Regions from separate parts of the Streptomyces sp. NPDC057287 genome, predicted to be linked through region 1. Evidence: predicted binding sites of a transcription regulator. Region 1 holds the regulator's gene; the other holds the start of a gene.
What was found. The regulator HrcA, encoded in region 1, represses chaperone genes, less so after heat shock. The targets are predictions, from matches to a motif close to TTNGCACTCNGNNNNNCNGAGTGCNAA.
Positions count from the first base shown of each region.

Region 2: groES (co-chaperone GroES) is a predicted target of HrcA. The motif match lies at 9,217-9,243, and genes of this name have one in related genera.

Region 1 covers NZ_JBHUYV010000001.1:164,581-179,239, reverse strand. The annotation lists gene hemW (radical SAM family heme chaperone HemW) at 1-634, shown strand, start outside; gene ACFUNE_RS00865 (ABC transporter substrate-binding protein) at 767-3,649, opposite strand; gene ACFUNE_RS00860 (DUF3097 domain-containing protein) at 3,769-4,587, opposite strand; gene ACFUNE_RS00855 (MBL fold metallo-hydrolase) at 4,613-5,335, opposite strand; gene hrcA (heat-inducible transcriptional repressor HrcA) at 5,501-6,517, shown strand; gene dnaJ (molecular chaperone DnaJ) at 6,518-7,654, shown strand; gene ACFUNE_RS00840 (nitronate monooxygenase) at 7,799-8,872, shown strand; gene ACFUNE_RS00835 (16S rRNA (uracil(1498)-N(3))-methyltransferase) at 8,869-9,615, shown strand; gene ACFUNE_RS00830 (histidine triad nucleotide-binding protein) at 9,721-10,080, shown strand; gene ACFUNE_RS00825 (ribonuclease Z) at 10,094-11,002, shown strand; gene ACFUNE_RS00820 (adenosine deaminase) at 11,013-12,005, shown strand; gene ACFUNE_RS00815 (MFS transporter) at 11,969-13,327, opposite strand; gene ACFUNE_RS00810 (carbohydrate kinase family protein) at 13,719-14,659, shown strand, end outside.
Region 2 covers NZ_JBHUYV010000006.1:394,750-409,408, forward strand. The annotation lists gene ACFUNE_RS14830 (alpha/beta fold hydrolase) at 1-1,014, shown strand, start outside; gene tsaE (tRNA (adenosine(37)-N6)-threonylcarbamoyltransferase complex ATPase subunit type 1 TsaE) at 1,034-1,567, shown strand; gene ACFUNE_RS14840 (hypothetical protein) at 1,750-1,950, shown strand; gene ACFUNE_RS14845 (hypothetical protein) at 1,999-2,553, opposite strand; gene tsaB (tRNA (adenosine(37)-N6)-threonylcarbamoyltransferase complex dimerization subunit type 1 TsaB) at 2,722-3,369, shown strand; gene rimI (ribosomal protein S18-alanine N-acetyltransferase) at 3,366-3,857, shown strand; gene tsaD (tRNA (adenosine(37)-N6)-threonylcarbamoyltransferase complex transferase subunit TsaD) at 3,857-4,975, shown strand; gene ACFUNE_RS14865 (hypothetical protein) at 4,972-5,241, shown strand; gene ACFUNE_RS14870 (VOC family protein) at 5,336-5,797, shown strand; gene ACFUNE_RS14875 (DUF1876 domain-containing protein) at 5,872-6,144, shown strand; gene ACFUNE_RS14880 (hypothetical protein) at 6,199-6,849, shown strand; gene ACFUNE_RS14885 (methyltransferase domain-containing protein) at 6,850-8,064, opposite strand; gene ACFUNE_RS14890 (polysaccharide deacetylase family protein) at 8,188-9,108, shown strand; gene groES (co-chaperone GroES) at 9,399-9,707, shown strand; gene groL (chaperonin GroEL) at 9,807-11,423, shown strand; gene ACFUNE_RS14905 (SDR family NAD(P)-dependent oxidoreductase) at 11,512-12,285, opposite strand; gene ACFUNE_RS14910 (MOSC domain-containing protein) at 12,537-13,214, opposite strand; gene ACFUNE_RS14915 (LysR family transcriptional regulator) at 13,297-14,187, shown strand; gene ACFUNE_RS14920 (WhiB family transcriptional regulator) at 14,312-14,641, opposite strand.

The sequences.
Region 1 (14,659 bases):
GCCCGGCGAGTCCGACGACGACTGGCGGGCCTCCCTGGACGCGGCGATCGGCGCAGGACCCGACCACGTGTCGGCGTACGCGCTGATCGTCGAGGAGGGGACCCAGCTGGCCCGCCGCATCCGCCGCGGCGAGGTCCCGATGACGGACGACGACGTCCACGCGGACCGGTACCTGATCGCGGACGAGGCGATGGCGGCGGCGGGATTCTCCTGGTACGAGGTGTCGAACTGGGCCCGTACGCCGGAGGGCCGCTGCCTGCACAACGAGCTGTACTGGCGCGGGGCCGACTGGTGGGGTGCCGGGCCCGGGGCGCACAGCCACGTCGGCGGGGTGCGCTGGTGGAACGTCAAGCACCCCGGCGCCTACGCGCAGGCCCTGGCCGAGGGCCGCTCGCCCGGAGCCGGCCGTGAGGTGCTCGGCGACGAGGACCGGCGGGTCGAGCGCATCCTGCTGGAGCTGCGCCTCGTCGAGGGCTGCCCGCTCTCGCTGCTCGCCCCCGCCGGGCTCGCGGCGGCCGGGCGTGCGGTGGAGGACGGGCTGCTGGAACCCGGGCCGTACGGTGAGGGCCGGGCGGTCCTCACCCTGCGCGGCCGCCTGCTGGCCGACGCCGTCGTGCGGGACCTGGTGGACTGACCGGGGCCCGCGTCCCGACAGGCCCGGGAGAGGGCAGGAGCCCCGGACCCGGGCTCAGGAGCCACGGACCGGGGACGGAGCCCCGGACCCGGGCAGCGGAGACGGCGAGCGGCAGGGGCTTCCGGGAGCCCCCTACGGCACCGGGCAGTCCGCGCGGGTGAGCGGAGTCCGGTCACCCGCCGCCCGGCCGCACACGAGACGGCTCTGCGCGTCCGGGCCCGGCCGTGTCACCTCGACGATGTTCAGGCCGTGCACCTTCTGGTCGGCGTACGGAATCGTCCCCCGGAAGGTGATGGTCCCGGTCGGCATGTCGTGCAGGGCCACCGAGTAGAGCGTCGCCCAGGTCTCCGCCGCGCTCTGCGGGGTGTCGCCGCGGGTCGCGGCCGCGTAGAGGGCGGCCGTCGCCTGGTAGGAGATGACGGTCTGCCCGCTGGCGAACAGCATGTCCTCGTACGGGCGCTCCTTCGGCAGCGTGGGCAGCTGCCGACCCGCGGGGAGCAGCGACTGCAGGGCCTTGCGGGAGTCCGCGTAGAACGACCGGCCGCCGCCCCGGCTCATGGGCGCGAGGGCGCCGTAGTAGAGCGTGACCTTGTCGGCGAGCTTCGTCGCGTCGTCGAAGCGCGCCTTGGCCAGGTCGTCCCCGGTGAAGACCGTGATGGCCTTGTCCGAGCAGCCGGCGGTCTGCCCGAGGCCGGACATCAGCGTATTGACGTCCTCGACCCGGCCGGCGAAGTACAGGGCGTCGGGCACGCGCTCCGCACCGCAGATCGCGTGCAGGGGCGCGTCGAGATTGGCGGAGCCGCCGTTCCTGGACAGGGAGTACTGGGTGTCGGCGGCCAGGGTGAAGCCCGTCCGCTTCAGCATCTCCAGACCCACCCTGCGCTGTTCGGTGGTGTAGCGGTCCTTGTCCTCGTTGGCCACCTTCCTGGACAGGACGACCGCCTGTGGATCGTCCAGCCTGTCCGCCAGCTGGCCGGCGACCAGCCCGACGGCGTCCGCCTGCTCCTCGTCGGTCGCGGCGAGGCCGAAGTAGTTCGGGTACTCGCGGGCCAGGTCGCTGCCGGAGTTCGTGGTGTCCACCAGGGGCAGCCCGGCGCGCTGGAGGAGCCCGGTGGCGGCCGCGTTCTCGGTGGTGTTGCGGCCGAGGCCCACCACACCCACGACAGTGGGGTCCCGCCGGGCGACCTCGACGATCTTCCTGACCGCCGTCGTCTGCCGCAGCATGTCCTGGCCGCCGTTGGCCGTCAGCACCCGGAGTTTGACGGAACGATTCGCCGTGTCGTTGACGAACCGCTGGTGGAGGTAGACACCGGTCAGCTCCTCCAGCCCCTTGCGGGTGTCCTCCCTGTTCGCGTCGGTGCCGGTGAGCGGGCCCGCGTAGACGACGGTGACACGCGGTTCGTCCGCGCCGATGCCGGCGTTCTGCTCCCTTATCGCCTGCTCGATCCGCTCGAAGGTGACGCCCTCGCCCACCCCGTTCAGCTGCAGGGTGTTGCCCGCGGCGAACCGCACCTCCGAAGCCGTCGCCACCCCTATGCACTCCTTGGTGCCGCTCGGGCCTGCCACTCTGACCGCGTCCGTGCTGCGTCCGGCGAGCGGGCCGTAGCAGTACGTCTCCTTCCAGTGCTCGCTCCACAGGAAGGTCCCCAACAGGGCGCAGACCAGCACCAGGGCCGTCGTCTTCCCCGACATCACCCACCACGCCCAGGTGCGTCGCACGCGGTGCGTGACGAGCTGGGCGTGTGCGTGCTCATGGGTCAGCTGCCCGGTGGACAGGGGGAGCCGCAGTACCCACGCCAGCCTGACGGCCGCCGCGGGCGCCTGGCCGACGCTCAGGTCGTCGACCCAGGTCTCGTACCGCGCGCGGGCTCCCGACCGGGCAGGGCTGTTGGCGGGCGGCTCCGGGGGCAGCGGCGGGGTGTGCCGCATGATGCGGTCGGCCGGCAGGGAGGCCAGGAGCAGCAGCGGGTCCACCTCGCTGCGCCGCGAGCGGACGTTGTTGATGGCGTTGATCAGCAGGATGCCGCCGTTGTCCTGGGTGGCGGTGGGCAGGAAGACCACCGGCGGGACCGTGCGCTTGCTGCGCCGCCAGTCCGGGGCGTGCGGCCGGTAGCAGTCCAGGAGGTCCTCCAGCAGCGCCTGGACCCGCAGCTCCAGATGGAACTGGCGCGCGTGCTCGTCGCCCGCCCCCGCGTCGGCGACCCGCTCGGCGACGGCGGCGGCGCGCGCCCGGATCACCCGCCAGGATCCGCTCGGGGAGAACCTCGACCAGCCGTCCGAGGGATACCCGGTGCTGGACGCGGCCAGTGACGACGTGGTCGCCAGCCACCTGCTGGCCGGGCGCAGCCACAGCAGCGGCGGCGCCGCCCTGGTCAGCAGCCGTACGACCGCCAGGCCGAGCAGGGCCGCGGCGGCGACCACGGCGGTGAGCAGCCAGCCGATCTCACCCAGCAGGACGCTGAGCACGGCGATGAAGACGGCCCCCAGGAACGTCTCGGGCCGGACCGATGCGCGCAGCGAGTCCCACCAGGTGCGCCCCGACCGGTTGGCCCGCCAGCGCAGGCTGCCCAGCTGTTCGAGGATCCGCTCGTCGCGTTCACGGGCGGAGCCCCGGTCCGGCTGCGCGACGACCGCGGCGGTGGCCTGCTCGATGGCGGCGAGCAGCCGGGAACGGGGAAAGGCGAAGGGCTTGTACTGCGAGGTGCCCCGGGTCTCCCAGGGCCGCTCGCTGAGCGTGCGGACCATGGAGAGCGCCGCGTCGTACGGGGTGACGCCGCTGCCGTCGACCAGCTTCACCGGGACCCGGCGCAGCTGGTTCGCCCGGTGGACCTGGTGGACGATCTGCTGGACCCGCCCGTCGATCTCCTGGCCGGCGGAGGCGTCCTCCGCCTGCGCCACGACCAGGGGCATCACCGGCCGGTTGACCCGGTACTGGTCGATCAGTTCCTGCATGAGGTGGAAGACGGCGGAGGCCGCCTCGTTCTCCGCACTGTCCCGCCACACTTCGCGCGTCATCCGCCCCCGTGCCTTCCCACCGCCCTGCCGTGCAGTCACCCCTCAATAACGGATGGTGCGCGGGCGGCGCAGGTGTTCACGGGGATCGGTACCGGATCCTCCTCAACCCTTTCCGGACATCAGGAAGGAAGAGTGACGAAGTCGATCAATTCCTCCACGCGGCCCAGGAGTTGAGGCTCCAGGTCCTTGTACGAGCCGACCTTGGAGAGAATGTGCTGCCAGGCCGCACCGGTGTTCTCCGGCCAGCCCAGGGCCCGGCACACGCCCGTCTTCCAGTCCTGGCCGCGCGGCACCGCCGGCCACCCGGGGATGCCCACGGACGACGGCTTCACCGCCTCCCAGACGTCGATGTACGGGTGCCCCACCACCAGCACGTGCCCGTCGGTGACCTGAGCGGCGATCCGGGACTCCTTGGACCCGGGCACCAGATGGTCGACCAGGACGCCCAGCCGGGCGTCCGGGCCGGGCGCGAACTCCCGCACGATCGCCGGGAGGTCGTCGATCCCCTCCAGGTACTCCACCACCACGCCCTCGATGCGCAGGTCGTCGCCCCACACCCGCTCGACGAGCTCGGCGTCGTGCCGCCCCTCCACGTAGATCCGGCCGGTCCGCGCCACCCGTGCCCGGGCCCCGGGCACCGCCACCGACCCGGAGGCCGTGCGCGACGGACGGACAGGACCGCCGGCCGACGGGCGTACGAGGGTGACCACCTTCCCCTCCAGCAGGAAACCGCGCGGCTCCATGGGGAACACCCGCTGCTTGCCGAAGCGGTCCTCGAGCGTGACCACCGGCCCCTCGGCGGTCTTCTCGCACCGGATCACCGCCCCGCAGAAGCCGGTGGCGGCCTCCTCGACGACCAGGTCGGGCTCGGCGGGGACCTCGGGGACGGGGGCGGACTTCTTCCACGGCGGAGTCAGGTCCGGCTGGTAGCTGCGCATGGCACGACGATAGACGCGGGCCCTTTCACGACACGCCGAAGCGGGAGGCCAGCTGTTCGCGCTGCGCCCGCACGAAAGCCGCGTCCACCACCGCCCCGTGCCCCGGCACGTACAGCGCGTCCTCGCCGCCCAGCTCCAGCAGGCGGTCCAGCGCGGCCGGCCAGTGCGAGGGGACGGCGTCACGGCCCGCCTGCGGTTCGCCGGACTCCTCGACCAGGTCGCCGCAGAGCACCACGACGGGGGAGCCCGGCACCAGCACCGCGAGATCGTGGCCGCTGTGACCGGGCCCCACGTTGGCCAGCAGCACCTGGAGTCCGCCGCCGAGATCGAGCGTCCACTCGCCGCTCACCTGGTGCCGCGGTGCCACCAGGGCGTCCGCGGCCGCCGTGGCGTCGGCCTCGCTCATCCCGTGCCGCAGCGCGTCCGCGCGCAGCTCCTCGGCGCCTCGCCCCAGCAGTTCCGCCGTGCCGACCGCCCCGTACACCTCCGCCCCGGAGAAGGCCGCGGTGCCCAGCACGTGGTCGAAGTGCGGATGGCTCAGTGCGATATGCGTCACCCTCCGGCCCAGCAGGCCCTCCGCCTGGGTCCGCAACTCGACGCCTTCCCGGAGCGTCGAACCGGTGTCGTAGAGCAGCACGCCGTCCGCGCCCGCCACCAGCGCGACGGTCGCGTCCCACCCGGGGAGGCGGCGCCGCCCCGTACCGTTGCCCAACCGCTCCCAGCCGAACTCTTCCCAACAGACGTCCATGAGGCGACGCTATCGGCAACGACCTGCGCGGTCCGGCGACGGCGTGGCCGGTCGCCCTTGCCCCGGGCCCACCCTCCCCCCGTACACTGACCGGGGGGATTGCTGGCACTCGAACGCACAGAGTGCCAGGCAGAAGCCGAAGAACCACAGCTGGAGGTGTGCGCGGTGCTCAGCGAACGCAGACTCGAAGTGCTGCGCGCCATCGTCCAGGACTATGTCGGCACCGAGGAGCCCGTCGGCTCCAAGGCGCTCACGGAGCGGCACAGCCTCGGGGTCTCCCCGGCGACCGTGCGCAACGACATGGCGGTGCTGGAGGACGAGGGCTTCATCGCCCAGCCGCACACGAGTGCGGGGCGCATCCCGACGGACAAGGGCTACCGTCTCTTCGTCGACAGGCTCGCGGGCGTCAAGCCCCTGTCGTCGCCGGAGCGCCGGGCCATCCAGAATTTCCTCGACAGCGCGGTCGACCTCGACGACGTCGTGAGCCGCACGGTCCGGCTGCTCGCACAGCTGACCAGACAGGTCGCCGTCGTGCAGTACCCCTCGCTGACCCGGTCGACCGTCCGTCACGTGGAGCTGCTGTCGCTGGCCCCGGCCAGGCTGATGCTCGTGCTGATCACGGACACGGGCCGGGTGGAACAGCGTATGATCGACTGCCCTGCACCGTTCGGTGACATGTCACTGGCCGATCTCCGGGCCCGGCTCAACAGCCGGGTCGTCGGACGACGCTTCGCGGACGTCCCGCAGCTGGTGCAGGACCTGCCGGAGTCCTTCGAGGCCGAGGACCGGGGAACCGTATCCACGGTGCTCTCCGTCCTTCTCGAGACTCTGGTCGAAGAGACGGAGGAGCGGCTGATCATCGGCGGCACCTCCAACCTCACCCGCTTCGGACACGACTTCCCTGTGATGATCCGGCCGGTGCTGGAAGCACTGGAGGAGCAGGTCGTGCTGCTGAAGCTGCTGGGTGAGGCGACGGATTCGGGCATGACCGTACGGATCGGGCACGAGAACGCCCACGAGGGCCTCAACTCCACGTCCGTCGTCGCGGTCGGCTACGGTTCGGGCGACGAGGCAGTCGCCAAACTCGGCGTGGTCGGACCGACCCGCATGGACTACCCCGGAACGATGGGAGCGGTACGCGCAGTGGCACGTTACGTCGGACAGATCCTGGCGGAGTCGTAAGTGGCCACGGACTACTACGCCGTACTAGGCGTGCGCCGCGATGCTTCCCAGGACGAGATCAAGAAGGCATTCCGCAGACTCGCCCGCGAGCTGCACCCGGATGTCAACCCGGATCCGAAGACCCAGGAGCGGTTCAAGGAGATCAACGCCGCTTACGAGGTGCTGTCGGACCCGCAGAAGAAGCAGGTCTACGACCTCGGCGGCGACCCGCTGTCCGCCTCCGGAGGCGGTGGCGCGGGCGGTTTCGGACAAGGTGGCTTCGGCAACTTCTCCGACATCATGGACGCGTTCTTCGGTACGGCGTCGCAGCGCGGACCCCGTTCGCGCACCCGGCGCGGCCAGGACGCGATGATCCGTCTGGAGATCGACCTCTCCGAGGCGGCCTTCGGCACGACCAAGGACATCCAGGTCGACACGGCGGTCGTCTGTACGACCTGCAGTGGCGAGGGCGCCGCACCCGGCACCTCCGCGCAGACCTGTGACATGTGCCGCGGCCGCGGCGAGGTCTCCCAGGTCACCAGGTCCTTCCTCGGCCAGGTCATGACCTCGCGGCCGTGCCCGCAGTGCCAGGGCTTCGGCACGGTCGTGCCGACCCCGTGCCCCGAGTGCGCCGGTGACGGCCGCATCCGCTCGCGGCGCACCCTCACCGTGAAGATCCCCGCCGGTGTCGACAACGGCACCCGGATCCAGCTGGCGGGCGAGGGCGAGGTCGGCCCCGGCGGCGGTCCCGCCGGCGACCTGTACGTCGAGATCCACGAGCTCGCGCACGCCGTGTTCCAGCGGCGCGGCGACGATCTCCACTGCACGGTCACCATCCCGATGACGGCAGCGGCGCTCGGCACCCAGGTGCCGCTGGAGACGCTCGACGGCCTGGAGGAGATCGACATCAGGCCGGGCACCCAGTCCGGACAGTCGGTCCCGCTGCACGGGCGGGGCATCACGCACCTGCGCGGCGGCGGGCGCGGTGACCTGATCGTGCACGTCGAGGTCATGACCCCGACGAAGATGGACCCCGAGCAGGAGCGCCTCCTGCGGGAGCTGGCCAAGCTGCGCGGCGAGGAGCGGCCCACGGGCCAGTTCCAGCCGGGTCAGCAGGGCCTCTTCTCCCGCCTCAAGGACGCCTTCAACGGGCGCTGAGCCCGCCGCGGCACCGCCCGCGAACCCTGTCACCGCACCGCCCGCCGGCCTGCTACCGGCGGGCGGTGCGCTGTGTCCGGCGGCCCGTCCGCCGTGTGAAAGGGCTGATTCGGCACGATCCGCCGGACGTGGCACGATGCGGTCATGTCCTTGGCGCTGACCGGTCTCTGCCGCTACCCGATCGTGCAGGCCCCGATGGCGGGCGGCGCGTCGAGGCCGGAGCTGGCCGCGGCCGTCGGGGAGGCCGGAGGGATCGGCTTCCTCGCCGCCGGGTACAAGACCGCGGACGGCATGTACAACGAGGTGAAGCAGGTCCGGCGGGAGACCGGCCGGCCCTTCGGCGTCAACCTCTTCATGCCGCAGCCGCTGGTCGCCGACCCGAGCGCCGTCGAGGTCTACCGCCACCAGCTCGCGGGCGAGGCCACCTGGTACGAGACCCCCCTCGGCGACCCGGACGCCGGCGGGGACGACGGCTACGAGGCCAAGGTCGCGATCCTGCTGGAGGACCCCGTACCTCTGGTCTCCTTCACTTTCGGCTGCCCCACCCGTGAGGTCCTCGACGCGTTCGCCGCCGCGGGCACGCTCACCGTCGTCACGGTCACCTCGGCCCAGGAGGCACGGAACGCCCAGTGGGCGGGTGCGGGCGCCCTCTGTGTCCAGGGGACCGAGGCGGGCGGCCACCAGTCCACGCACCGCGACGACCCGCAGGCGGGCCTCACCGGCACCGGGCTGCTCGCCCTGGTCGCCGAGGTCCGCGCCTCCGTGAGCCTCCCGGTGATCGCGGCGGGCGGACTGATGCTCGGCTCCCAGATCACGGCCGTCCTGGCGGCCGGTGCCGACGCGGCGCAGCTGGGCACGGCGTTCCTGCCCTGCCCCGAGTCGGGCGCCCACCCGCTGCACAAGCAGGCCCTGACCAACCCGCTGTTCGTGACCACGACCCTGACCCGGGCGTTCTCCGGCCGCCCCGCGCGCGCACTGGTCAACCGGTTCGTGCGGGAGCACGGACCGTACGCCCCGGCCGCCTATCCGCAGGTGCACCAGATGACCAGCGGTCTGCGCAAGGCGGCCGCCAAGGCCGGGGACGCCCAGGGCATGGCCCTGTGGGCGGGGCAGGGCCACCGGCTGGCGCGCGAGCTGCCCGCCGGGGAACTCGTCGGCCTGCTCGCCGCCGAGACGGAAGCCGCGCGTGCGGCAGTGAGTGTGAGGAGTGCCCAGTGACGGCACCGGTCTTCGTCGTCGAACAGCTGCCGGGAGGACCGGAGTTCGTCCTGGACGGACCCGAGGGGCGGCACGCCGTCTCGGTGAAGCGGCTGAACCCCGGTGAGGACGTCGTCCTCACCGACGGGCGGGGCCGCTGGGCGGAAGGCGTCGTGAGGGCGGCGGAGGGCAAGGACCGCCTCCTCGTCACCGGCCTGGAGCCGGTGCACGAGGAGCCGGCTCCCGCCCCTTTCATCACCGTCGTCCAGGCGCTCCCCAAGGGCGACCGCGGGGAGCTCGCCGTGGAGACGATGACCGAGACGGGCGTCGACGCGATCGTGCCCTGGCAGGCCGCACGCTGCATCACGCAGTGGAAGGGCGACCGTGGGCTCAAGTCCCTGGCCAAGTGGCGCAGCACCGCGCGCGAGGCGGGGAAGCAGTCCCGCCGGGTGCGCTTCCCCGAGGTGGCGGAGGCCATGACGACCAAGCAGGTCGCGGCGCTGCTGGCCGGGGCGGACTTCGCGGGCGTCCTGCACGAGGACCGGGACACCGCCGGTGAGCCGCTCGCGACCGCCGGGCTCCCCGCCGCCGGCACGATCGTGCTCGTCGTGGGCCCGGAGGGCGGGGTGTCCCCCCAGGAGCTGGCGGCCTTCGCCGGGGCGGGAGCGCCGCCGTACAGGCTCGGCCCCAGTGTGCTGCGCACCTCGACCGCGGGCACGGCCGCGGTCGCCCTGCTGATGGGGCGCACCGGGCGCTGGAGCTGAGGGCCGCCCGCCCCGCACCGGCCGCCGGAGCCCGCGACAGCGCTCCGGCCGGATAGCATGCCGGAGTACTGATCACGAGGACCGAACGACCGAGGAGGCCGGGCCATGGCGGGAGAGCCGCAGACCGACTGCCTGTTCTGCAAGATCGTTACCGGGGACATCCCGGCGACCGTCGTCCGCGAGAGCGAGACGACCGTCGCCTTCCGCGACATAAACCCCCAGGCCCCGACCCACGTCCTGGTCATCCCCAAGGCGCACTACCCGGACGCCGCCTCGCTCGCCGCCGCCGAACCGCGGATCGCCGCGGACGTGCTGCGTGAGGCCGGTCTGGTCGCCGACGACGAGAAGATCACCGAGAGCGGCTACCGCATCGTCCTCAACACCGGTGCGGGCGCCGGGCAGACCGTGTTCCACGCACACGCCCACGTCCTGGGCGGCCGCGGGATGCAGTGGCCCCCCGGCTAGGCAGGCCGCACCCGTGTCCGTACGAGAACTCGTGGTCCTCGGCACCGCCAGCCAGGTGCCGACCCGCCACCGCAACCACAACGGCTACCTGCTGCGGTGGGACGGTGAGGGCATCCTCTTCGATCCCGGCGAGGGGACCCAGCGCCAGATGCTGAGGGCGGGCGTCGCCGCGCACGACATCAACCGCATCTGCGTCACCCACTTCCACGGCGACCACGCGCTGGGCCTGGCCGGCGTGATCCAGCGGATCAACCTCGACCAGGTCCCGCACCCCGTCACCGCCCACTTCCCGGCGAGCGGACAGCGCTTCTTCGACCGGCTGCGGTACGCGACCGCCTACCGCGAGTCCGTCGAGCTCACCGAGGCCCCGGTCACCGCCGACGGCGTCCTCGCCACCACCGGGGCGTACACCCTCGACAGCCACCGCCTCTCGCACCCCGTCGAGTCCTACGGCTACCGCCTCACCGAGCCCGACCGGCTGCGCATGCTGCCCGCGAGACTGGCCGAGCACGGCATCGGCGGACCCGACGTCGGGCGGATCCAGCGGGACGGCGCCCTGCGCGGCATCCCGCTGGAGGAGGTCTCCGAGACCCGCCGCGGACAGCGCTTCGCCTTCGTCATGGACACCCGGCTCTGCGACGGCGCGTTCGCGCTCGCCGAGGGATGCGACATGCTGGTCATCGAGTCGACCTTCCTCGACGAGGACGGCGGGCTCGCCGCCGACCACGGCCACCTCACCGCCGGCCAGGCGGCCCGGGTGGCGAAGGAGTCGGGCGTGCGGCACCTCGTGCTGACGCACTTCTCCCAGCGCTACAGCGACCCGGAAGTCTTCGAGCAGCAGGCCAGGGCGGCCGGCTTCGAAGGCGAACTGACCATCGCCCAGGACCTGATCAGGGTCCCGGTCCCCACCCGCCACACGTAACGAGAACCCCGTGCACCTCCCCAAAGCCGAACTCCACCTCCACATCGAGGGGACCCTCGAACCCGAGCTGGCCTTCGCCCTCGCCGCACGCAACGGCGTGGACCTGCCCTACGCGGACACCGAAGAGCTGCGCAAGGCCTACCTGTTCGAGGACCTCCAGAGCTTCCTCGACCTGTACTACGCCCTGATGGCGGTGCTGCGCACCGAGGAGGACTTCGCCGAGCTGGCCGACGCCTACCTCGCCCGCGCCGCCGCCCAGGGCGTCCGGCACGCGGAGATCTTCTTCGACCCGCAGGCCCACACCGACCGCGGCGTCCCGATCGGCACCGTCGTCGAAGGGCTCGGCAGGGCGCTGGACCGCAGCGAGGAGACGCACGGCATCTCCACCCAGCTCATCATGTGCTTCCTGCGCGACAAGTCCGCCGAGTCGGCCCTGGAGACGCTGGAGGCCGCGAAGCCGTACCTGCGCCGCATCAGCGGCATCGGCCTCGACTCCGCGGAGGTCGGCCACCCGCCCGCGAAGTTCCGCGAGGTCTACGCGGCGGCCACGGCCCTCGGCCTGCGCAAGGTCGCCCACGCCGGCGAGGAGGGCCCCCCGGAGTACATCCGGGAGGCCCTGGACGTCCTCGGCGTCGAACGGATCGACCACGGCCTGCGCTGCATGGAGGACCCGGAGCTGGTGGACCGGCTGGTCTCCGAGCGGATCCCGCTGACGCTGTGCCCGCTCTCCAACGTGCGGCTGCGGGCCATCGACGTCCTGGAGCAGCACCCGCTGCGGTCGATGATGGACGCGGGCCTGCTCTGCACGGTGAACTCCGACGACCCGGCCTACTTCGGCGGATACGTCGGAGACACCTTCCACGCCGTGCACGAGGCGCTCGGTCTGGACCGCGAGCAGCTGCGCACCCTGGCCCGCAACTCCTTCGAGGCGGCCTTCCTCGACCACGACGAGGAGCGCAGGGCGCGCTACCTCTCCGAGGTCGAGGCGTACGCGTTCGACTGACCGGCCTCTCCGGCCGGTCCCGCGGTCCGGATCGCACTCCGCACCAGCCTCCTGCGCCGCAGCGCCGGGACGCTGATCTCGGCCACCGCCTGCTCCGGCGCGCCCAGCTTGGGAACGGCGCCGGACAGGCTGTTGGTCGTGGCGGCGAGCAGTGCGGCAGGGGCGCCGCCCCTGCGCCGGACGGAGCCCGGAACCAGCGGGCGTCCGCCGGTGTGCAGTGCCACGGCGGTGACGGGGGCCGCGACCAGGAGCGTGGCGGCCCCCAGGATCAGGCCCATCACCGCGTAGCCGGCCTGCTCGGAGAGCACGCTGCCGAGCAGGGGGCCGCAGGCCGTACCGACGGAGGACGCCGAGCCGGCGAGGACCGCCCAGCGGCCGCGCACGTCCAGCGACGCCGCCAGGCCGATCAGGTAGGACAGGACCACCGGGTAGAAGGTGTTCCACGCGATCTCACCGGTCGCGAACGACCCCAGGTCGTCGGCGGAGGAGCTGAGCACGATGCTCCCGGCGATGATCATCGTGCCGAGACCGATCGGCACGGCACGCCCGAGCCGGGCACCGAGCATCCCGGCGCCCATGACGCCCAGCAGTCCCGCTCCCAGTGCGGCGGCGAACACGGCGCCGATGGTCACCTCGGAGAGGCCGACCTGGACGGCGCCGATGCTGCTGCTCACACCCCACAGGGCGTTCTGCGCCATGGACCAGACGAGCATTCCGCCCGCCAGCACCAGACCCGACCGCCGGTGCGGCAGCCGTCCCTGCACCGACGACGTCCCGCTGACGGGTGCGGAGCCCCCCAGCCGGGAGGTGGCGGGCCAGACGAGCAGGGCGACCAGCGCGATGGAGGCGAACGGCAGTCGGTGGCCACCGCTCAGGTGAGGGATCGTCAGGTAGAGGGCGCCCGCCGTCGCCGAGACGCTCAGCAGCCCGAGCGACGAGGTCCGGTGCGGATCGTGCTGGGCCGCGATGCCCGACGCCGCGACGGCGGTCGCCGCGCCGGAGCCGAAGCCGCCGACCACGACGCCCGCGACGACCAGCGGCACCGAGGTGGTCAGCGCCGCACAGCCGTAGCCGAGGGCGGCGAGCAGCAGTCCCGCGCGCGCCGGTCTCCGCGAGCCGTATCTCTCGACGCGTCCGGCCAGCGCGAAGCCGGCCGACGCCGAGCTGAGGAGGAGGGCGCTGCCGACCAGACCGGCCTGGGCCGAGCTGAGCCCCAGATAGGTGGTGAGGCGGCCGACGATGGTGGGGAGCAGATAGGCGGCGAGGTAACCGGCGGTGAACACGGCGACCAGGGGCCACGCGGCGCGGGGGCGCGAGGACATGGGCGTTCCTGAAGACATGCCTGAGGAGGCAGAAGAAGGCAGGGGAGGGCAGAGCGGGGTTGGGGCAGGGGAGGGTACGGCGAATGGAGGCAGGGGAGGGTACAGCGAGGAAAGCGGGGAAACGCGGGAGAAGCGGCACTCGTCGTCCACTGTCCCGAACGGTGCTCGCGGGGCAATTTGTATCAAGCGCGCGCAGGCGACGGAAAGCCGACCCGATGTGATCTGGGTCACGTATGTGTTTATGCAGGATCAGGCCGGGTAGCAGCGCATGTTTATGCAGGTGGGAGTGAGTTTGGGTGGTGCGGCGCGGACCCTCCGGATGCGGGGGTGAATCCGGCACACTGGCCGGAACTCGCGAGGTTCAGAATCTGCCGAGGCCGGGGAGCGCACGGTGAGTACAGCTAATCCAGGCATCGATCCGCTGCTCGGGCTGCGCGCCCCGCAGGACCCGGCCTGCGATGTCTTCCTGACCGGCACGGTATTCCTGGACATCATCTTCACCGGGCTGGACAGCGCCCCGGTCCGCGGGACGGAGTCCTGGGCCCGGGGGATGGGTTCCAGCCCCGGGGGCGTCGCCAACATGGCGACCGCGCTCGCCCGGCTCGGCCTGCACACCTCGCTGGCCGCGGCGTTCGGTGACGACCACTACGGCGAGTACTGCTGGGACGCCCTCGAACAGGGCGAGGGCATCGACCTGTCGATGTCGCGCACGGTCCCGGGCTGGCACTCGCCCGTCACCGTCTCCATGGCCTACGAGGGCGAGCGGACCATGGTCTCGCACGGCCACGAGGCCCCGGCCCCCGCCCCCTCCGCGGTGCCCGGCCGCACCCTCCCGCACTGTCCGCCGCGCGCCCGCGCCGCCGTCGCCTCGCTGACCCCGGGCCGCAGCGAGCCCTGGGTCGCCGGGGCGGCCCGGAACGGCGCGATGGTCTTCGCCGACGTCGGCTGGGACGAGACCGGCCGCTGGGACCTGGACGCCCTGCCCGACCTCGGGCACTGCCTGGCCTTCCTGCCCAACGCCGAGGAGGCCATGCGCTACACCCGCACCGACTGCCCGCGAGCCGCCGCCCACGCCCTGGCCGAGCGCGTGCCCCTGGCCGTCGTCACCCTGGGTGCGGAGGGTGCCTACGCGGTGGACCGGGCGACCGGGACGGCCGCCGAGGTGCCCGCCATCGAGGTGGAGGCCCTGGACCCCACCGGAGCGGGCGACGTCTTCGTCGCCGGATTCGTCACCGGGACACTGGCCGGCTGGCCGCTCGCCGACCGCCTCGCGTTCGCCGGGCTCACCGCCGCCCTGTCCGTGCAGGAGTTCGGCGGATCACTGTCCGCACC
Region 2 (14,659 bases), on a different contig from region 1:
ATGCCCGGCCGTGCCGTCGCCGACGACGGCACCGAGCTCTACTACGAGGTCGACGAGATCGAGCCGGACCTTGGCACGAGCCGTGCGGGCAAGGGCGCCGGGGCGAGTGTCCCCGCGGGTTCCGGAGGGCGCAGGCGCCGGCTGTTCGGCAGCAAGGACCCCGCGCCCCTGACGGTCGTCTTCAGCCACGGTTACTGCCTCGGCCAGGACTCCTGGCACTTCCAGCGGGCGGCGCTGCGCGGGCTGGTCCGCACGGTCCACTGGGACCAGCGCAGCCACGGACGCTCCGAGCGCGGCAGGGCGCAGGCCGAGGGCGTGCCGGTCGGCATCGACCAGCTCGGCCGCGATCTCAGGGCGGTCCTCGACGCGGCGGCCCCGGAGGGCCCGCTGGTGCTCGTGGGGCACTCCATGGGCGGCATGACGATGATGGCGCTCGCCGACCGGTATCCGGAGCTGATCCGCGAACGGGTGGCCGCGGTCGCGTTCGTCGGGACGTCGAGCGGCAAACTCGGCGAGGTCAACTTCGGGCTGCCGGTGGCGGGCGTGAACGCGGTGCGCCGGGTGCTGCCCGGGGTGCTGAAGGCGCTCGGATCGCAGACGGAGCTGGTGGAGCGCGGGCGGCGGGCGACGGCCGACCTGTTCGCGGGGCTGATCAAGAGGTACTCGTTCGGATCGCGGGACGTGGACCCCGCGGTCGCGCGGTTCGCGGAGCGGCTCATCGAGTCGACCCCGATCGATGTGGTCGCCGAGTTCTATCCGGCGTTCACCGAGCACGACAAGAGCGGCGCACTGCCCGCCTTCCGCGACATCCCGGTGCTCATCCTGGCCGGGGACAAGGATCTCGTGACGCCCAGCTCGCACAGCGAGGCCATCGCGGACGAGCTGCCGGACGCCGAGCTGGTCATCGTGCCGGACGCCGGGCACCTGGTGATGCTGGAGCACCCGGAGACGGTCACCGACCGGCTCGCCGACCTGCTGGTGCGGATCGGCGCCGTTCCGGCCGAGGCGCGCTGATCCTCTAACGTTGGTCGGCATGGAAGCAGCGCACAACGGCTCGGTGGCCGGCCCCGCCGCATCGGGCACCGTCACCCTGGACGTCGCCGTCGAGTCCCCCGAAGAGATGAAGGAGCTGGGCCGCCGGATCGCCGGTGTGCTGGCCCCCGGCGACCTGGTCATGCTGACCGGCGAGCTCGGCGCGGGCAAGACCACCTTGACCCGCGGCCTCGGTGAAGGCCTCGGGGTTCGGGGCGCCGTCACCTCGCCCACCTTCGTGATCGCCCGGGTCCATCCGCCGCTGGGCCCGGGCCCCGCCCTGGTCCACGTCGACGCGTACCGCCTGGGCGGCGGCCTCGAAGAGATGGAGGACCTCGACCTGGACGTCTCGCTGCCGGAGTCGGTGATCGTCGTGGAGTGGGGCGACGGCAAGGTCGAGGAGCTGTCGGAGACCCGCCTGCGCGTGGTGATCGACCGCGCCGTCGGCGACACGGACGACGAGCGCCGCAGGGTGACCCTGGTGGGCATCGGTGCGCGCTGGGCGGGACTGGGCGCGGAGCTGGCGGGGGCCTGAGCGCGGAGGCGCGGGCGCCGGACAGAGGGTGCGAGGCGGATTCCGTACCCTCACTTCCGGACGCTTTCCGACAGGGCGTCGGCAAAATGTTGCGCCGGGGAGGCCCGCCGTGGTCACATGGGATGCAGGGACTGGTTAGGTCTACCTAACCACGTCTCCCGCCGAAGCCCGAGGAGGCATCCATGCCGGCACCCGAGCGTGACGTGCGGCCGCAGTCGTCCCAGGCGGAGCCAGGGACGGTGTCCGCGGTGTCGATGAAGGACCTGCTGGCCTCCTGCGCGGCCGCGACGGCGGTGTCGACGCCGCCCGGCGACGAGCACGGGGGCGACGACGCGGACGCCGCCGAGGACGTGCGGCCCGCCGCGGGGCGCGACGCGGCGTAGCCGCCCCGGACGCGGCGCAGCTTTCCGTAGGAAGACGCGTCGGGCGGGCTACGGGGCGACGACGACCTTCACGCCGACCGTCGCGAAGGTCCAGAGGGCGTTGCCGTCGGCCCGCTTCATCCGTACCCCGCCGGTCTTCAGGGTGGAGTCGGGGCTCTCCAGCGAGCCGTCCTGCGCGGCGCTGAAGCCCACGGAGACATCACCGACGTCGGCGAAGCGCACCACGTGTTCGATCAGGACGCCGTCGGACCCCTTGATGCTGCCGGAGCGCGAGGTCACCCGGTACACGCCGGGCAGCGGGTTCACCGAGCTCGGCATCACGGTGAACGTCCGGAGCGCCTTGTCCCTGTCGTCCACGATCCACACGCGGCGGTCCTTCAGCGCGTACACGACGCGGGCCCCCGCGTCGGAGTCCTCCGGGATCGCGAGGGGCGACCTCGGGGCCGCGGGCTTCTCGGAGGGGGTGGCCTGCCCCGATGCCTCGGCCGGCGGGGCGGCGACGGTGTCGGGCGCGTTCGCCGACGCCTGGTAGGCGAGGAAACAGACCGCGGCCACCGCCGCGGCGGTGAGACCGGCCACGATTCCCGAGCTGCCCCTTGCCACCGTGAGGTCCCCTTTCGCATGCCGTCCGTCGCGCGTCATACAAGCATTTATGCCGAAACACGTATACCCGGCGACGGTACCAGCAGCGGAAGGGGAGACCGGGACGCCGTCCGGGCTGCCGTGGCCGAGTCGGCGGAGCCGTAGGCTGTTTGTGTGCTGCTGCTCGCCATGGATACCGCCACCCCCGCCGTCACCGTCGCCCTGCACGACGGTGCGTCCGTCGTCGCCGAGACCGGGCAGGTCGACGCCCGCCGGCACGGGGAACTGCTGCTGCCCGCCGTCGACCGGGTCCTCGCCGAGGCCGGGGTGAAACTCGACGCCGTGACCGACGTGGTCGTCGGGGTCGGACCCGGCCCGTACACCGGACTGCGCGTCGGCCTGGTCACCGCGGCGGCCTTCGGCTCCGCCCTCTCCGTGCCCGTGCACGGACTGTGCACGCTCGACGCCCTCGCGTACGCCGCCGGACGGGAGGGCCTCGAAGGCCCGTTCGCCGTCGCGACCGACGCGCGCCGCAAGGAGGTCTACTGGGCGCGGTACGAGGACTTCCGCACCCGGGACGGCGAACCCGCCGTCGACCGCCCCGCCGACATCGCGGACCGGCTGGCCGGACTGCCCGTCGCCGGCGCGGGCGCGCTGCTCTACCCCGAGGCCTTCCCGGAGGCCCGCGGGCCGGAGCACGTATCCGCCGGAGCCCTCGCCGCCCTGGCCGCCGAGCGGCTGGCCGCCGGTGCGGCACTGCTGCCGCCGCAGCCGCTCTACCTGCGCAGGCCCGACGCCCAGGTCCCCAAGAACTACAAGGTGGTCACCCCCAAGTGACCACCGCGACCGCTGTGCTCCGCGAGATGCGCTGGTGGGACATCGCGCCGGTGCTGGAGCTGGAACACGAGCTGTTCCCCGACGACGCCTGGTCGGCGGGCATGTTCTGGTCCGAGCTGGTCCGCGCCCGCGGACCGCGTGCCACCCACCGCTACGTCGTCGCGGAGGACCCCGCCGACGGCCGGATCGTCGGCTACGCGGGCCTCGCCTCGGCCGGGGACCTCGCCGACGTCCAGACGATCGCGGTCAGCCGCGGCCAGTGGGGCGGCGGCCTGGGCTCCGAACTCCTGACCGACCTGCTCCGGCACGCCACGGCCTTCGAGTGCGCCGCGGTGCTCCTGGAGGTCCGTGTCGACAACACCCGTGCGCAGAAGCTCTACGAACGCTTCGGCTTCGAACCCATCGGCTTCCGCCGGGGTTACTACCAGCCGGGGAACATCGACGCACTCGTCATGCGCCTGACCGTACAAGGAACAGAGACAGACTGATGGCTGACGAACCGCTCGTACTCGGTATCGAGACCTCCTGCGACGAGACCGGCGTCGGCATCGTGCGCGGCACGACGCTCCTCGCCGACGCCGTCGCCTCCAGCGTCGACACGCACGCCCGCTTCGGGGGTGTCGTCCCGGAGATCGCCTCCCGCGCCCACCTGGAGTCGATGGTCCCCACCATCGAGCGCGCCCTGAAGGACGCCGGCATCAGCGCCCGTGACCTCGACGGCATCGCGGTCACCGCCGGTCCCGGACTCGCCGGGGCGCTGCTCGTCGGCGTCTCGGCCGCCAAGGCGTACGCGTACGCGCTGAACAAGCCGCTGTACGGGGTGAACCACCTGGCCTCGCACATCTGCGTCGACCAGCTGGAGCACGGCCCGCTGCCCGAGCCGACGATGGCGCTGCTGGTGAGCGGGGGGCACTCCTCGCTGCTGCTGGCCCCGGACATCACGAACGACGTACGGCCGCTGGGCGCGACCATCGACGACGCGGCGGGCGAGGCCTTCGACAAGATCGCCCGGGTCCTGGACCTCGGCTTCCCCGGCGGTCCGGTCATCGACCGGCTGGCAAGGGAGGGCGACCCGAAGGCGATCGCCTTCCCGCGCGGACTGAGCGGCTCGCGCGATCCCGCGTACGACTTCTCGTTCTCCGGGCTGAAGACGTCCGTGGCGCGCTGGATCGAGGCGAAGCGCGCGGCCGGCGAGGACGTGCCCGTACGGGACGTGGCGGCGTCCTTCCAGGAGGCCGTGGTGGACGTCCTCACCCGCAAGGCCGTCCGTGCCTGCAAGGACGAGGGCGTCGACCACCTGATGATCGGCGGCGGCGTCGCGGCCAACTCGCGGCTGCGGGCGCTCGCCCAGGAGCGGTGCGAGAAGGCCGGGATCAGGCTGCGGGTGCCCCGGCCGGGGCTGTGCACGGACAACGGGGCCATGGTCGCCGCGCTCGGCGCCGAGATGGTGGCGCGCAACCGCCCGGTGTCCGACCTGGACCTCTCGGCGGACTCCTCCCTGCCGGTCACGGAGCCCCATGTGCCGGGGGCGGGCGGCCACACCCATGCCCACGACCACAGCCACGACCACGTGCACGAGATCAGCAAGGACAACCTCTACTCATGACCGTCGCCCTGATGTGGGAGGCCCGTGCCGCGGAGGGCCGGGGCGCCGAACTGCTGGAGTGGGTCGGGGCGAGGGCGGCCGAGCTGCCCCGGAAGCCGCTGCGCAGCGAGCTGCTGCGCGCCCCCGAGGACCGGGTGCTCGTGCTGACCTGGTGGGACGCGGCGTACGACGAGGAGCTGCCGGAGCTGCCGGAGCCCGGGACCGGGCTGATCAGCCGCCCGGTGCACCGGTGGCGCTTCGAGTCGCTCGGCCCGGCGGGCGGCTGACGGGACCGCGCCGCCCCGTGTCCCGATGAGTTTCCGGCGCGGGACCGGTCTACCTTGCACGCGAACGACGACGTTCCGAGCGAAGGAGCAGACCATGCAGAAGATCAGGCCCTGTCTGTGGTTCGACAACCAGGCGGAGGAAGCGGCCGCCTTCTACGTCTCGGTCTTCGGCGGTGACTCCCGCATCGAGAACACCACCCGCTGGCCCGAGGGCACGGAGTCGGCCGGATCGGTGCTGACCGTCGACTTCGTGCTCGCCGGCCAGGAGTACATGGGCCTCAACGGCGGCCCGCAGTTCACCTTCGACGAGTCCGTCTCGCTCAGCGTGGACTGCGCGGACCAGGAGGAGGTCGACCGGCTGTGGGCGGCGTTCACCGAAGACGGTGAGGAGAGCCAGTGCGGATGGCTCAGGGACAAGTACGGCCTGTCCTGGCAGATCGTCCCGCGTGAGCTGCCCGAGCTGCTCAACGGCCCCGACCGGGCCAGGGCGGAACGGGCGATGAAGGCGATGATGGGCATGCGGAAGCTGGACGTCCAGGCTCTGCGGGACGCCTGAGCCCACGGCCCACGCCGTGCGCGGGCGGGGGAACGGGCGCACCCTGGAAGCAGGGAATCCGGGAGGTGACCGTCATGATGGAGACCACCGTCGGATGGCATGTCGAGCTGGAATTCGAGGAGGACACCCACCGCACCCGCGCGGCGGCCCTCGTACGGCTCAGCGACGGGTCCGAGGTCCGGGCCCACGGATACGCCAGCCGTCACCCCTCCGACGCGGAACAGCCGCGGGTGGGCGAGGAGATCGCCGGGGCCCGCGCGCTGAACGAGCTCGCGATGAGGCTGCTCACCAAGGCGCACGACGAGATCGACGAGGCGTCCGGCCGGACGTCGTACCCACTGACCTGACCCCCGGCGGACGTCGATGCCGGGGCACGGCCCTCGCTGGGTAATGTCTGGGCCATGCCACGCCGTTCACCGCTTCCGCCGCCGCCCCCGCCCGCGGAGATACGCACATGGCCCGACCGTGACGCGCTGTTGCGGGACCGTGCGCTGATCCTGGGCGAGCTGGTCAGGATGTTCATCGGTCCCGGTCGCCTGGGTGTCCTGTGGATGTGGGCGGGGGTCGCGGCGCTGGGATGGTCACTCGCGGGCGCCGCGTTCGTCATGTTCGAGGAGGCGCAGGGGCCGCTCGACACGATCCCCGGGGTCATCAGCCTCGCCATCGGCGCGGCCGTGCTGATCCCCGGTGCCGCGCTCCTGGCGGTGGGCGTGGCGCGGGACGTGCGGGTCCACCGGCTCCTCGTGGAGTGGGGGGCGCTGGACCGCGACCCTCAGGGGGACCTGTCGCTGCGCATGCCGCGGGCCAACGTCGCCTGGCTGCTGGCGTCGTTCGCCCTCTGCGCGGCCGGACTCCTCGGCTGCGTCGTCGTGCCGGCGACCGCCCGCGCGGGTCACGAGACGTACGGCACGGTGGCCTGGCTGATGGGGCTCGGCTTCCTCGCCTGGCTGACCGGGCTGACCGGCCTCGTCAAGGCGTTCGCCCACCGGCGCTGGGTGCTGCGGGTGCTGGTCGGGGCGAGGGCGGAACCGCTGGTCGCGGCGGACGGCTGATCAGGGGCGCTTCACCGGCTGTCCGATCAGCATCGTCGGAGCCCCGGCCACCCGGGTCAGGAAGACGGTGGCCTCGTGCGGCCCCTGGAGCTTCATCTTCCGGCGCAGCTCCTCCGGTTCGACCGGGGAGCCGCGCTTCTTGACGGTCAGGACGCCGACCTGACGCTCCCGCAGCAGGGCCTTGAGCTTCTTCATGTTGAAGGGCAGCTGGTCGGTGATCTCGTACGCGGCCGTGGCGTCGGACGCGTACGGCGAGTCGCTCGTGACGTACGCGATCGTCTCGTCGATCAGCCTGCCGCCGCACCGCTCGACGATGTCGGCCACGAGGTGGGCCCGGATGACGGCGCCGTCCGGCTCGTACAGGTACCGGCCGACGGGGCCGACCGGCGGGGCGGGGAGCGGACCCTCGGAGGCGAGGGTCGCGCGGGACGGCAGCAGCGTGGCCCGGTAGGCGCCGGGCGTGAAGCCCTCGCCGAACCAGAGCACGGCCTCCTTCACGTCGCCGCCGTCCGAGATCCACTCGGCCTCGGCCTGCGGCCCGATCGCCTCGTGCGGAACACCGGGAGCGATCTTCAGCGCTGCGCGGGGGGCCTTCAGCGCGGCCTCCGTCGCCCAGGAGAGGGGCGGTGAGTAGGCCTCGGGGTCGAAGATCCTTCCGCGTCCGCCGCGCCGGGCCGGGTCGACGAAGACCGCGTCGTACGGAGAGGTGTCGATGTCGGTGACGTCGGCGCACCGCACCTCGATCAGGTCCTGGAGGCCGAGCGCCCCGGCGTTGGCGCGGGCGACCTGCGCGGTGAGCGGGTCCCGGTCCACGGCCAGGACCCGGATGCCGGCCCGGGCCAGGGCGATCGCGTCGCCGCCGATGCCGCAGCACAGGTCGGCCACGCTCCGCACGCCGAGCTCCGCGAACCGCCCGGCGCGGTAACCGGCGACCGAGGTGCGGGTCGCCTGTTCCACGCCGTTCGGGGTGAAGAACATGCGGTACGCGTCCGCAGCCCCGAACTTGGCGGCCGCGCGCTGCCGCAGTCGCGCCTGGCCGAGCGCCGCCGACACCAGGGCGGCGGGGTGCGTGCGGCGCAGCCGGGTCGCGGTCGCCAGCTCCCGGGCGGGGTCGTGGTCGCGCAGCTCGTCCAGGAGCGCCGTGCCCTCGGGGGTGCGCAGGGCGGCGAAGGCGGCGAGCGGGTCGGCCTGATCAGCAGGGGGAAGGGCGTTCACCCGTCCATTGTGAGCCAGCCGGGGGACCCGGCGGATCCCCCGGAGGTGTCGCGGGAGGCGGCCGGTGTCCCGGTGGCAGGATGCGGCGCCATGCAGCTAGTACGACAAAAAGAAAAATCTGTCATGAAGCGCCGCAGAACGGCCTGCGCGGTCCTGGCCGCCCTGCTGATCGGCGCCGCCGCCTCCGGGTGTGCCGACGGTACGGACGAAGGGGCTGCCGGCCGGGACGGACCGGCCGCCGGCCGGCCGGGAGCCGCCGCCGCGCAGGCGGGCCCCGCCGCGGCCGAGGCGAAGGCCAGGGCCCGGGCCGAGCGGCTGAAGCGGGAACTGGCCGCCCGGGTGGCCGTCGCGAAGAAGTGGGGCCTGGCGAAGGTCCCGCTCGTCGCACCCGCGCCGCCCGCCGTGAAGCCGCGCATCACCACGCGCGAGGGATTCGAGGTGGAGGGAGGGGAGACGCTGCCGCCGGTCTTCACCACCGTGCCCACCAAGGAGCGGGTCGTCTTCCTGACGATGGACGACGGGGCGGAGAAGGACCCCGAACTGCTGCGGATGATGACGGAGCTGAAGATCCCGTACAGCGCCTTCCTCAGCGACTACGTGGTGAGCGACGACTACGGCTACTTCAAGGACATGCAGGCCCGGGGTGTCACCCTCAACAACCACACGCTCAACCACCGCTACCTCCCGGGGCTCTCGGCGTCCGACCAGCGGCGGGAGATCTGCGGTGAGCAGGACAAGATCGAGAGGTACTTCGGGAAGCGGCCCACCCTCTTCCGGCCGCCGTACGGCAACTACAACGGCGACACCCTGCGCATCGCGAAGTCCTGCGGCATCAAGGCCGTGCCCCTGTGGGCCGCCGAGGCCTTCCCCGACCACATGGAGTGGCGCGAGTGGGACAGGGACCTGCACCCGGGAGACATCATCCTCACCCACTTCCGGGGCGACGAGGACTGGGAAGGATCCATGGCCGACATGGTCCGGCGCGTCATGAAGACGGTCACGGACAAGGGGTACGCGGTGGCCAGGCTGGAGGACTACGTCTGACCGGGGCGCGGCCGGCGCACCCGGCCGCCCGACGCCGGAACGACGTGGCGGTCTCCCGCGTTGTCCCGGGCGTGGGCCGGTCCCGCGGCGCCACGCGAGGGTGGTGAATTGGCACTCCGCTTGACCGAGTGCTAATCGCAGTCATAGTGTCAGTGCTGGCACTCCCCGAGGGAGAGTGCCAGCACCACCGCGCGACAGGGCAGGTCCGGCACCCGCGACGACGGATCGACCTGGTCGCCACCCCACAGACTGTTAAACCCCGTGAGATCTCCGAAGGGGGAGACCGGATCGTGTCGACCACCAGCTCCAAGGTTGCGATCAAGCCGCTCGAGGACCGCATTGTGGTCCAGCCGCTCGACGCCGAGCAGACCACGGCTTCCGGCCTGGTCATTCCGGACACCGCCAAGGAGAAGCCCCAGGAGGGCGTCGTCCTGGCCGTGGGCCCGGGCCGCTTCGAGAACGGCGAGCGCCTGCCGCTCGACGTCAAGACCGGCGATGTCGTGCTGTACAGCAAGTACGGCGGCACCGAGGTGAAGTACAACGGCGAGGAGTACCTCGTCCTCTCGGCGCGCGACGTTCTCGCGATCGTCGAGAAGTAATTCACTTAACGTTTGCTTCCGTTCTGCGCCCCTGGCCCCCTGCGAAATAACTAGCCGGGCGGCGAGGGGCGCAGTTCGTTTGAGAGGACAGCTCAGCCCATGGCGAAGATTCTGAAGTTCGACGAGGACGCCCGTCGCGCCCTTGAGCGCGGCGTCAACAAGCTTGCCGACACGGTGAAGGTGACGATCGGTCCGAAGGGCCGCAACGTCGTCATCGACAAGAAGTTCGGCGCTCCCACCATCACCAACGACGGTGTCACCATCGCGCGCGAGGTCGAGCTCGACGACCCGTACGAGAACCTCGGTGCCCAGCTGGTGAAGGAGGTGGCGACCAAGACCAACGACGTAGCGGGTGACGGCACCACCACCGCCACCGTGCTCGCCCAGGCCCTCGTCCGCGAAGGCCTGCGCAACGTCGCCGCGGGCGCGTCCCCGGCCGCCCTGAAGAAGGGCATCGACGCCGCCGTGAAGGCCGTGTCCGAGGAGCTCCTCGCGACCGCCCGCCCGATCGACGACAAGGCCGACATCGCCGCCGTGGCCGCGCTCTCCGCGCAGGACCCGCAGGTCGGCGAGCTCATCGCGGACGCGATGGACAAGGTCGGCAAGGACGGTGTCATCACCGTCGAGGAGTCCAACACCTTCGGTCTGGACCTCGAGTTCACCGAGGGCATGGCCTTCGACAAGGGCTACCTGTCCCCGTACATGGTGACCGACCAGGAGCGTATGGAGGCCGTCCTCGACGACCCGTACATCCTGATCCACCAGGGCAAGATCGGCTCGATCCAGGAGCTGCTCCCGCTGCTGGAGAAGGTCATCCAGGCCGGCGCCTCCAAGCCGCTCCTGATCATCGCCGAGGACGTCGAGGGCGAGGCGCTCTCCACCCTCGTCGTCAACAAGATCCGTGGCACCTTCAACGCCGTCGCGGTGAAGGCCCCCGGCTTCGGTGACCGCCGCAAGGCCATGCTCGGCGACATCGCCACCCTCACCGGTGCGACCGTCATCGCCGAGGAGGTCGGCCTCAAGCTCGACCAGGCCGGTCTGGACGTGCTCGGCACGGCCCGCCGCGTCACGGTCTCCAAGGACGACACGACCATCGTCGACGGCGGCGGCGACTCCGCCGACGTCAAGGGCCGCGTCAACCAGATCAAGGCCGAGATCGAGTCCACGGACTCCGACTGGGACCGCGAGAAGCTCCAGGAGCGCCTCGCGAAGCTGGCCGGCGGCGTGTGCGTGATCCGTGTCGGTGCCGCCACCGAGGTGGAGCTCAAGGAGAAGAAGCACCGTCTGGAGGACGCCATCTCCGCGACCCGCGCCGCGGTCGAGGAGGGCATCGTCTCCGGTGGTGGCTCCGCTCTGGTCCACGCCGTCAAGGTCCTCGAGGGCAACCTCGGCAAGACCGGCGACGAGGCCACCGGTGTCGCGGTCGTGCGCCGCGCCGCCGTCGAGCCGCTCCGCTGGATCGCGGAGAACGCGGGCCTCGAGGGCTACGTCATCACCTCGAAGGTCGCCGAGCTCGACAAGGGCCAGGGCTTCAACGCCTCGTCCGGCGAGTACGGCGACCTGGTGAAGGCCGGCGTCATCGACCCGGTCAAGGTCACCCGCTCCGCCCTGGAGAACGCCGCGTCCATCGCGTCGCTGCTGCTCACGACCGAGACCCTGGTCGTCGAGAAGCCGGCCGAGGAAGAGGCCGACGCCGGCCACGGCCACTCCCACTAGTACGACCCCGTACGCCGCCGAGGCCCGGTACCCCCGTCGCGGGGGCACCGGGCCTCGGTGCGTGTGCGGGGGACGGTGCCCCCGGCGCCTACTTCGGGCCGTACGTCCGCCCGGCGCGGGAGGTGACTCCGCCGAGGAGACCGCGGGGCGTCAGCTTCACCAGGCCCATCATCGCCTTGTAGCGCGGGTCCGGGATCGAGACCGACCTGCCCCGGGCCAGGTCCGCCAGGGCGGCGGCCACCAGCTTGTCGGCGTCGAGCCACATCCAGTCCGGGATGTTGCCCGTCCCCATCCCGGCCCGCTCGTGGAACTCGGTGCGTACGAAGCCCGGGCACAGGGCCATCAGCCGCACCCCCGAACCCGCCAGGTCCTTCGCCGCGCCCTGGGTGAACTGGACGACCCACGCCTTCGAGGCCCCGTACGTCCCGCGCGGCAGGAAGGCCGCGACGGAAGCCACGTTCACCACACCGCCGCGGCCGCGCTCCCGCATCGGGCCCGCCGCGGCCGAGGTGAGCCGGAGCACCGCCTCGCAGTGGACCTTCAGCATCGTCAGTTCATCGGCCATCGAGACGTCCAGGTAACGCCCCTTGTTGCCGAAGCCTGCGTTGTTCACGAGCAGGTCGACGGGGCTCACACGGTCCGCCAGCCGCGCTTCGACCGCCTCGATCCCGGCGTCCGTGGACAGGTCGGCCGTGAGCACCTCGGCCTCGATGCCGTGCCCGTCGTGCAGCTCCGTGGCCTGGGCCCGCAGCCGCTCCGTGTCGCGGGCCACCAGCACCAGATTGTGCCCGTCACCCGCGAGCCGCCGTGCGAAGGCGGCCCCGATCCCCGCCGTCGCGCCCGTAATCAGTGCAGTCGTCATAAGCGGCACGTTAGTGCCCGCGTCCGCGGGTGGCGGACCCGGCTTCTCCCTCCGGACCGGTCCGCCCGGCGGAGGACGGACCGGGCGGCTCGGCGGAGGTCGTACGCCGCCTGCCGGCGCGCGCCGCACTCCGCGTCAGCGCCGGTGCCCGAACTCAACCCTGACGAGGGGGCGACCGGCGTTCCGCACCTCCGGTCGCTCCGTCGGACGGCTCCCGGCGGCGGGGGTGTCTCCCGTCGGGGCCCGGGCCGTCAGGAGGCGGGGCCCCGCTGCGAGGCCACGTACGCCCGCGCGGCACGCAGCGCTTCCGTGTGCAGGGCGTCCCCGGCGTCGAGCAGGCGGGGGAGCAGGTGCCGCTCCGTGGTCGTCGCCCGGAACTGCATGGCCGCGGTGATCTCGTGGCCGGGCACGTGCACCACCTCGACCGGGTCGCCGGAGCGGATCGTCCCCGGTTCGACCACCCGGAGGTACGCGCCGGTGGCCCCCTCGCGCGTGAACCGCTTCACCCAGCCGCGCTCGCCCAGGTGGCCCGCGAACGTACGGCACGGAATGCGCCCCGACGTCACCTCCAGGACCAGCTCCTCGCCGATCCGCCAGCGCTCCCCGATGCGGGCGTGGCTCACGGTGAGGCCGTGAGTCGTCAGGTTCTCGCCGAACGAACCGTTCGGCAGGGGCCGGCCGAGCTCCTGCTCCCAGGCGTCGAGCTCCTCGCGGGCGTACGCGTACACCGCCTGGTCCGAGCCTCCGTGGTGCCGGAGGTCGCACACCGTGTCCCCGGCCAGGCCGCTGCCGCCGCTGCCCTTGGGGCCGGGGTCGGTGACCCGTACGGGGCCGTCGGACGGACGCTTGCCGATGCCGGTGAGACCGGAGGCTCCGTCCGCGTGGGAGGAGGCGGCGGGGCGGCCGAGGTTCACGGTGAGCACCTTCATAACGGGACAGGCTAACCGCGAGGCCCTCAAAGGTGCTCGTGATTAACCAGCCATTTCTGCAAGAGTCGCTTATGGTTGAAGGGTGATCGAAGCCCGTCATCTCCGTGTCCTGCGCGCCGTGGCCACCACCGGTTCGTTCTCCGCCGCCGCGCGTGAGCTGGGCTGTACCCAGCCCGCCGTCAGTCAGCAGATGAAGGCGCTGGAGGGCTCGGCGGGGACTCCGCTGCTGATTCGCACAGGGCGCGAGATGCGTCTCACCCAGGCGGGTGAGGCGCTGGTGCGCCACGCGTCCGGCATCCTCGCGGGGCTGACCGCCGCGGAGGAGGAGGTCGCCGCGATCGCCGGGCTGCGGGCCGGCCGGGTCCGGCTCGTGTCGTTCCCGAGTGGGAGCTCCAGCCTCGTCCCCGGCGCACTCGCCGCCCTGCGTGCCGCGCACCCGGGCACCCGGGTCTCGCTCGTCGAGGCGGAGCCGCCGCGCTCGGTGGAGATGCTGCGCGACGGCGACTGCGACATCGCCCTGGCGTTCCGCTACGGGACGACCGGCGGCGAATGGGACGACCTGGTCGAGCGTCCGCTGCTGAGGGACCGGCTCATCGGCCTGGTCCCCGAGGGGCACCGGCTGGCGGGCTCGGACGCGGTGACCATCGGGGAGCTGGCCGACGAACCGTGGATCGCCGGCTGTCCCCGCTGCAGGCGGCAGCTGGTCGAGGTCTGCGAGGCCTCCGGCTTCACCCCGCGGATCGACTTCGCGACGGACGACTACCCGGCGGTGATCGGGCTCGTGGGGGCGGGCCTCGGTGTCGCCGTCCTGCCCGAGCTGGCCCTCGAGTCCGTACGGCCCAAGGGTGCGCGCACGGTGACGGTGGAGCCGGCCGTGGAGCGGGAGATCGTGGCCCTCACGCTGCCCGACCTCGCACGTGTTCCGGCGGTCGCGGCGACCCTGGACCAGCTGTCCCTGGCTGCCGCACGCTGAACCGGCCGCGTTCCCGGCCGCCCGCACGGCGAACCGCCCGGCCCGCGGTGGCCGGTGTGTGGTCCGTGGGCGGGCACGACTGGCGTGAAAAAACGTTTCTGCGTTCGGCGGGTCGTGCGGACCCTCAGGTGTGGCCGGCCTCCGGGGCCGGCCCCGAGTGGGCGGAGATCAGACGGTTGCGCGCGCGGCCCATGAGCTCCTCGCGCTCGTCCTCGGTCAGGCCGCCCCACACGCCGTAGGGCTCCCGTACGGCGAGCGCGTGCGCCGCGCACTCGGCGCGTACCGGGCAGCGCATGCAGACCTCCTTCGCAGAGGTCTCACGGGCGCTCCGAGCTGCTCCGCGTTCTCCTTCGGGGTGGAAGAACAGCGAACTGTCGACCCCGCGGCAGGCGGCCAGCAGCTGCCAGTCCCACAGGTCCGCGTTGGGTCCGGGAAGGCGGGAGAAATCTGCCATTGCGTGTCCCCTCGAAAC